2 regions of the Massilia sp. CCM 8734 genome follow, and region 1 is predicted to be linked to the other one. Evidence: predicted binding sites of a transcription regulator. Region 1 holds the regulator's gene; the other holds the start of a gene.
What was found. The regulator FliA, encoded in region 1, starts transcription of late flagellar genes. The targets are predictions, from matches to a motif close to CTAAAGTTTNNNNNNNNNNNGCCGNTA.
Positions count from the first base shown of each region.

Region 2: F2P46_RS26480 (flagellin) is a predicted target of FliA. The motif match lies at 2,388-2,414, and genes of this name have one in related genera.

Region 1 is NZ_WHJI01000043.1:35,435-39,441, reverse strand. Features, by position in the region: gene F2P46_RS29100 (hypothetical protein) at 1-2, opposite strand, end outside; gene motD (flagellar motor protein MotD) at 137-895, opposite strand; gene F2P46_RS29090 (flagellar motor protein) at 898-1,644, opposite strand; gene F2P46_RS29085 (RNA polymerase sigma factor FliA) at 1,626-2,357, opposite strand; gene F2P46_RS29080 (MinD/ParA family protein) at 2,373-3,200, opposite strand; gene flhF (flagellar biosynthesis protein FlhF) at 3,193-4,007, opposite strand, start outside.
Region 2 is NZ_WHJI01000036.1:31,539-35,545, forward strand. Features, by position in the region: gene fliD (flagellar filament capping protein FliD) at 1-263, opposite strand, end outside; gene F2P46_RS26475 (flagellar protein FlaG) at 397-768, opposite strand; gene F2P46_RS26480 (flagellin) at 840-2,285, opposite strand; gene F2P46_RS26485 (flagellin) at 2,680-4,007, opposite strand, start outside.

The DNA.
Region 1 (4,007 bases):
ATCGGCTTGCTCCTTGTCTTGTGCTTGTCTTGTCGGTCCCGGCCGGCGGCGCTTGCCTGAAGCGGGGCCGGGTCGCCCGCCTGCGCCGTTCTCGACCATTGTGCACCGTTTCAGGCTTCACGCCAGCCCGGTTGAATCAACGGGTGGGGATTTCGGTGGTGGTATCGGGCAGCGCCGACAAGATCGTCACCGCGACGCGCCGGTTGCGCGCGCGCCCTTCGGGCGTGTCGTTGGACGCGACCGCGATGTTGGCGCCATGCCCCACGGCCGTCAGGCGTTCGGGCGCCACGCCGCTGTCGATGAACAGGCGCACCACGCTGCTCGCGCGCACCGCCGACAGTTCCCAGTTCGAGGGGAACAGCGCATTCCTGATCGGCGTCGGATCGGTGTGGCCTTCCACCTGCACCGCGTGCGGGTCGTCCTTGAGCAGCACCGCCAGCGCGCGCAGGGCCTGGTCCGATTCGGGCGTGAGGGTGGCGTCGCCCGGATCGAACAGCACACTGGCATTGATCTCCACGCTCACCCCGCGGCTGTTCTGCGTCACGCGCACCTTGCCTTCGCGCACCAGCGGCGCCAGGGTCGAGGTCAGCTTTTGCGCGAGCTTGGTCAGGCGTTCCTTTTCGCGCCGCATGGCTTCCTCGCGCCGTTTGATCAGCGGGTCGGGCAGCACGATCAGCTGCGGCACGTTGCTGCTGGCGACACTGGCCGTCTTCTGGTCCTTGCCGCCGAAGGCGTCGCCCAGCGAGACCGAAAACACCTTGTATTTTCCCTCGTTGACGACCGAAATGGCATACATGACCACAAAAAACGCGAACAGCAAGGTGATGAAATCGGCGTACGAAATGAGCCAGCGTTCGTGATTTTCGTGCTCGGCTTCGTACTTTTTGCGCGCCATGGTCAGGGCCGCGAGAGCAGGCAGGTGACCCGTTCTTCGATCACGCGCGAATGGTCGCCGCTGGCGATATCGTGAAAGACATCGGTGAGGATTTCGTACTGGGTCACCCGTTCGGCGACGATGGTCTTGAGTTTGTTGGCGATCGGGTAGAAAAACATATTGGCCAGCCCGACCCCGTACACGGTCGAGACGAAAGCGACCGCAATCCCGCTGCCGAGCTTACCCGGATCGCTCAGGTTTTCCATCACGTGGATCAGCCCCAGCACCGCGCCCAGGATGCCGATGGTGGGCGAGTAGCCGGCCGCCGCCTCCCAGATCTTGACGGCCTGGCGTTCGCCGAATTCGTAGGCCGTCACTTCCATCTCCATCAGGCTGCGCAGCTTGTCGGGGGCGATGCCGTCGACCACCAGGCGCAAGCCCTTCTGCACGAATTTATCTTTGTTGACCGCCATGTATTTTTCCAGCGACAGCAGGCCGTCGCGGCGCGCATGCAAGCCCCACACGGCGATCTCGCGCGCCAGGGCTGCGCGCTGGCTCGGCGGCGGCGAGAACACCCAGCGCAGCATGCGCACGCCGCGCATGAAGGTCGGCGCTTCGCTTTGCAGCAGCACGGCGCCGACGGTGCCGATGACGACGATGGCAAACGCCGCCGGCTGCACCAGCGACGACAGCTTGCCGCCTTCCAGCGCCTGGCCGACCAGCAGGCCGGCCAGGGCCAGGAAAATTCCCGCTACGCTGGCCCGGTCCACGCCTGCTCCTTCAAGGACGAGCGCAGGCGCGCGACCGCCTGGGTGTGCAGCTGCGACACGCGCGATTCCGATACACCCATGACGGCCCCGATCTCTTTGAGGTTCAGTTCTTCTTCGTAGTACAGGCCCATGAGGATTTTTTCGCGCGGCGGCAAGCCGTCGATGGCGTCGATGACGGCCTGGCGGAAATCGCCGTCGAGCAGGCTGCGCAGCGGATCGGCGTCGTCCACCGCATAGCGGTCGAGGAAGCTGTCGTTGCCGCCCTCGTTATCGTGGAAATCTTCGTAGTACACCAGCTGGTGGCCGCCGCCGTCGGTGAGCATGTCCTGGTAGTCTGCCAGCGAGAGTTTCAAGCTCTTGGCCACTTCCGACTCGGTGGGCGGGTGGCCTAGCTTTTGCTGCAAGGTGCTCATCGCCGTTTCGATCTTGCGCATGTTCTGGCGCATCGAGCGCGGCAGCCAGTCGCTGCTGCGCAGTTCATCGAGCATGGCGCCGCGGATGCGCAGCACGGCGTAGGTTTCGAATTGGGCGCCGTGGGTTTCCTCATAGCGGCTGATGGCGTCGAGCAGGCCGATCATGCCGGCCTGGACCAGGTCGTCGACTTCCACGCTGGGCGGCAGCTTGGCCTTCATGTGGTGGGCGAGCCGCTTCACCAAGGGCATATGCTCGGTCAGTAAATGGTTCTTGTCCGCTTTCCCTTTGACGGTATACATAGATCTCAGTATGTTTTAAGAACCAAAATGGGAAGTCCCCCCTGTGTGCCCGAGCTGCGGCATGGCCGACAGGGCAAAGCGCCCCGCCAGCTGGCGAAATGCAACCGAGGCTCCCGCCAGCGGGAACGCATCGACCACGGCCCGGCCCAAGCGCGCGGCCCGGTGCAGGTATTCGTCCGCCGGGACCGAGCCCATCGACGTGAGCTGTACGGCAAGGTAACGACTTGCCGCAGATGACATATTATCGTATACCACCTTCGCTTCCGCTTCGGATGCGCCCGTGACCAGAATTCCGAACGGACGGCGTCCCAACTGTTGCGAAAGTCGCTTGATGAGGGAGTAGGCGGCGGTGATCGAGGCGGCGCTGGTGGAGACCTGGACCACGATCTCGGCGCTGTCCATGATGGGCACCGGAAAAGTGTCGTCGTCGCCGAATTCGCCGTCGACGATGACGATGCCGGTCTGCTTGACCAGCACGTCGAAGGTCTTGGCCAGGCGGCGCGCTTCGTCCGGGCCGCCGCGCGCGCGCGCCATGCTGACCACGCCGAAGCCTTGCGGCACCTGGTGGATGATCTGGTTCAGCGCGCACTGCTGGCGCGCCACCTGCAACAGGCTGGCGCGGTCGGCCACGCCGAGGCGCTGGGCCACGCCGTATTCGCGGTCGCAGGCGTCGACGATGAGCACGTCGTTGCCGGCGCGCGCCAGGGACGCGCCCAGGTTGACCAGCATGGCGCCCTTGTCGTCTTGCGGCGTGGCGGAAAGAAAGGTGACGATGCGTGGCTTGGGGCCGGCCAGCATCCGGCGCAGGCCTTCGGCCTGGTCGAAATCGAAATGATTAGCCAAGGGACACCTCGCGCAGGCTGCGGTCGTTGCGGGCGTTGCTGGTGTTAGCCATCAGCAGCGGCAGTTCGGCATCCGAAAACTGGGTGGCGGCGGCGTCGCGCTTGAGGCGGAAGGCGCGGTCGACCAGCATGTTGCGGTCGGCCAGGTGCAGGTCTTCCGGCACGCGCTGGCCGTTCGAGACATAGAACAGGTTCAGTTTCTGGCGGATCACGACATCGAGCACGTTGCCGATCGAAGCGGCTTCGTCGAGTTTGGTCATGATGGCCCCGGCCAGGCCGCTGCCCTGGTAGGCGCGCACCACTTCATTGAGGGTTTCGTTGGTCGAGGTCGAGTTCAGGCACAGCAGGCGCTTGACGTCAGCGCCGGTCTCGGACAGCATCGCCACCTGTTCGGCCACGTTCTGGTCGCGCTGGGAGACGCCGACGGTGTCGATCAGCACGGTGTGCTTGTTGCGCAATTCCTTGAGGGCGATGCGCAGGTCCGATTCATCCTTGACCGAGTGCACCATCACGCCGAGGATCTTGCCGTAGATGCGCAATTGTTCGTGACCGCCGATACGATAGGCGTCGGTAGTGATCAGGGCCAGTTTTTCCGGGCCGTGGCGCATCACGCAGCGCGCGGCCAGCTTGGCGGTGCTGGTGGTCTTGCCGACGCCGGTCGGGCCGACCAGGGCGAACACGCCGCCCTTTTCCAGGATTTCATCTTCGTTCGAGATGGTGGTCAGGTTGCGCGAGAGGACGGTTTTGATCCAGCGCAGGCTCTCGGCGGCGTCTTTCCCGGCCGGCAGTTTTTCGATCAGATAGCGCG
Region 2 (4,007 bases), on a different contig from region 1:
TTGCCGGCGCTGGCGGTGAGCACGCCGCTCTCGGACGAGGAGGCGCCGATGGTCTTGAACTTGGTCGGGTCGGCCAGGCCGGTGACGGCGGTCTGGAAGCCGTTCAGCGCGCCGCTGAGCGTGCCGTAGGCCGCCAGCTTGGCGGTGTACGCCTTTTCCTTGTCCTGCATGGCGACGAAAGGCCGGCTCTCCGCCATCATCAATTTATTGACGATGTCGTTGACGTCGATAGAGCCGCCTGAACTGACGGATGAAATGGCCACGAACGCCTCCTGGTAAAAGCATGAATATACTAAGTTAACGGCATCTTCTATCCATACTTTAGAGGGGTAATCCGGTGCTTGTTCGGTTTATGCCCGGATTGCGCACGATTCACGGGCTTTTTCGCCAATTCCCTCAAGCAACCTGGCTGATCAGCAAACCCTGGACTTTTTCCAGCGCCTTGCCGATTTCGAGCGCCTCCGCGCTGGGCATCTGGCGGATCACTTCCTTGGTGGTCTGGTCGATGATCTTGACCACCGTGCGCTTGCTGTCGGCATCGATCGAAAACTCGATATTGCGCGACATCGCCTGCATCGCCACATTGATCCGGTCGACCACCTTGCTCACTTCGGCCGGGTCGGGCTCGGCCGCCTCTTTGGCCGGTTCGGTCTTGCCCGTCGCGGCGCTTGGCGCCGTCTTGAGGCCGGCGGCGGCGCCGCTCTCGCCGGACGCGGCCGGGCGCGGCAATGGAGCGGCCGGCGTGTTCTCTAGTGGGCGAAGTTCCATGACCGTATTCCTTTAACGAAAATTCCCCGGCGCGCAAAAAGCGGCCGGGGAGTGCAGCGAAGCGGGGCTGGTTAGCCGCGCAGCAAGGACAACACACCGTTCGGCAGGGAGTTGGCCTGAGCCAACATCGCAGTCCCCGCCTGTTGCAGAATCTGGCCGCGGGTCAGTTTCGCGGTTTCCGAAGCAAAATCCGTATCCTGGATCCGGCTGCGCGAGGCGGACAGGTTTTCCGAGGTCGATTGCAGGTTGCTCACCGCGGTTTCGAAGCGCGACTGCAGGGCGCCGAAGGAAGCGCGCTGGCTGTTGACGTTGGCCAGGGCCGAGTCGAGGATCTTGAGCGCGTCGGCCGAGCCCTTGGCGGTCGAGACGTCGATACCGGAAACCGTGTTGAGCGTGGCGGCGACACCGGTGCCGACCGCGTTCGAACCGCTGCTGCCGATCGAGAAACCCTTGTCCGAGTTCATCGACACATAACCCATCGAGGTCGAGGTGGCGCCGGTGATAACGCTGGCGGTGGTGCCCACGGTGCCGGCGGCGTTGATCGAGGCGGCGGTAACTGATGCCGAGGCGCTGTTGTTGGCCAGGGTAATGTTATTGCCGGCGGCGTTGGTCAGGATCAGGCCATTGTTGGTATCGTTCAACTTGGCGGTGACGCCGGTCTTGGACGACACATCGTTAAAGGCGCTGACCGCCGATGCCAGGCCGGAGGCGTTGAGGGCGGCGCCGACGGTAAAGGTGACGTTGGCCGGGGTGCCGGTATTGTCGGACGTGACGGCCAGCGAATACACGCCGGCCGGGGCCAGGGTGATCGCTTCTTCGGTCTTGGCCGAGGCGGTCACGCCGGTGGTGGCGGAAGCGCCGTTAATGGTCGATGCCAGCGTTTGGGCGGTGTCTGTGGCGGCGACGGCGATGCTCGAGGTGGCCAGGCCTTGCAGGGCGAAGCTGCCGACGCTGTAGGCGGTGCCGGTGGTGGCCAGGGTGGCCGGCGCCGTGGTCGACACTTCATTGTTGCCGTAGTTATTGGTACGGAAGTTTGCGGTGGTCGCTTGAATGGTCTGGCCGGCGTTGGCGCCGACCTGGAAGGTGGCGGTGCCGAAGCTGCCGTCGAGCAGTTTCAAGCCGTTGAATTCGGAGGTCTGGGCGATCCGGTCCGCTTCCGACAGCAGCTGGCCCACTTCGGCCTGGATCGCTTTACGGTCGCCGGCGGAGTTGGTGGCGTTGGACGACTGGACTGCCAGTTCACGTACACGCTGCAGGATGTTACCGGTCGATTGCAGGGACCCTTCGGCCGTTTGCAGCATCGACACACCATCGTTGGCATTGCGCTTGGCTTGGTCCAGGCCGCGGATTTGCGACGTGAAACGTTCCGAAATGGCCAGGCCTGCAGCATCGTCCTTGGCACTGTTGATACGCAAACCGGAGGACAGGCGCTGCAGCGAAGTCGCCAGGGCGGAGCCGGAAGTGCTCAGGTTGCGTTGTGCGTTCAGGGACGAGATGTTGGTGTTGATGACGCTCATGGTAGTGCTCCTTGCAATTACTATATATTCATGTTGGCTCCGTGCCGTTTGCCTTGGTCTGCCCCTTTTCTGCCGGGACAATCACACCGCAGTCCTTATATGTAACGGATTGCGACCTGGAAAGTTTAGGGGGATTTTGGGTGTATATTTTTTGTTTTGGGCCTCAAGGCGTGACAAGGCACGGCGCTAGACGACAGCGTTTTCCTGAACTTGAGGGCAATAAAAAACTATTTGGCGGCGCATGAACGAGGCCAGGGAGTGAATAACCGGGCATTGCGCCTCGGCGGGATTGCATGTACTACAAGGAATTTACTGCCACAACGTACTGCTGAGATGAAATTCCCCAGCCAGCCAGGGGCCGGCCGGGGAAGCAAGGAGCTTGCTAGCTGGTCGATTAACCGCGCAGCAGGGACAACACGCCGTTCGGCAGCGAGTTAGCCTGGGCCAACATCGCGGTACCTGCCTGCTGGAGGATCTGGCCGCGCGTCAGTTTGGCTGTTTCCGAAGCGAAGTCGGTATCCTGAATCCGGCTGCGCGAAGCAGACAGGTTTTCGGACGTGGACTGCAGGTTGCTGACAGCGGTTTCGAAGCGCGACTGCAGAGCACCGAAGGAAGCGCGCTGGCTGTTGACGTTGGCCAGGGCCGAGTCCAGCACTTTCAGGGCTTGCGATGCACCCTTGGCGGTCGAGACGTCGATACCGGAGACGGTATTGAGCGAAGCGGCGGTACTGCCGGCAATCGCATTCGAACCGCTGCTGCCGACCGAGAAACCCTTGTCCGAGTTCATCGACACATAACCCATCGAGGTCGAGGTAGCGCCGGTGACAACGCTGGCGGTGGTGCCCACGGTGCCGGCCGAGTCGATTGCCGCTGCCGTGACCGTTGCTGCTGCACTATTGTTGGCCAGGGTAATGTTGTTACCAGCAGCATTGGTCAGAATCAGGCCGCTGTTGGTATCGTTCAGCTTGGCGGTGACGCCGGTTTTGGACGACACATCGTTAAAGGCGCTCACTGCCGATGCCAGGCCGGATGCATTGGTCGCTGCGCCGACGGTGAACGTCACGTTGGCGGCAGTGCTGTTGTCTGAGGTGACAGCCAGCGAATACACGCCGTTTGCAGCCAGGGTGATCGCTTCTTCCGTCTTGGCCTGGGCGGTCACGCCGGTGGTGGCGGTGGCGCCGTTGATGGTCGATGCCAGCGACTGCGCGGTATCGGAGGTGGTGACAGCGATGTTGGTCGTGGCCAGGCCTTGCAGGGCAAAGCTGCCGCCGGTGTAGGCGGTGCCGGTGGTGGCCAGGGTCGTCGGGGCCGCCGTCGATGCTTCGTTGTTACCGTAGTTATTGGTACGGAAGTTAGCGGTGGTAGCCTGGATGGTCTGGCCGGCATTTGCGCCGACCTGGAAGGTGGCGGTACCGAAGCTGCCGTCGAGCAGTTTCAGGCCGTTGAATTCCGAGGTCTGGGCAATACGGTCGGCTTCCGACAGCAGTTGGCCAACCTCAGCCTGGATCGCTTTGCGGTCACCAGCGGAGTTCGTTGCATTCGAGGACTGCACAGCCAGTTCACGTACACGCTGCAGAATGTTGCCCGTCGATTGCAGGGAACCCTCAGCCGTTTGCAACATCGACACGCCATCGTTGGCATTGCGCTTAGCCTGATCCAGGCCGCGGATCTGGGACGTGAAGCGTTCCGAAATGGCCAGGCCGGCGGCATCGTCTTTGGCGC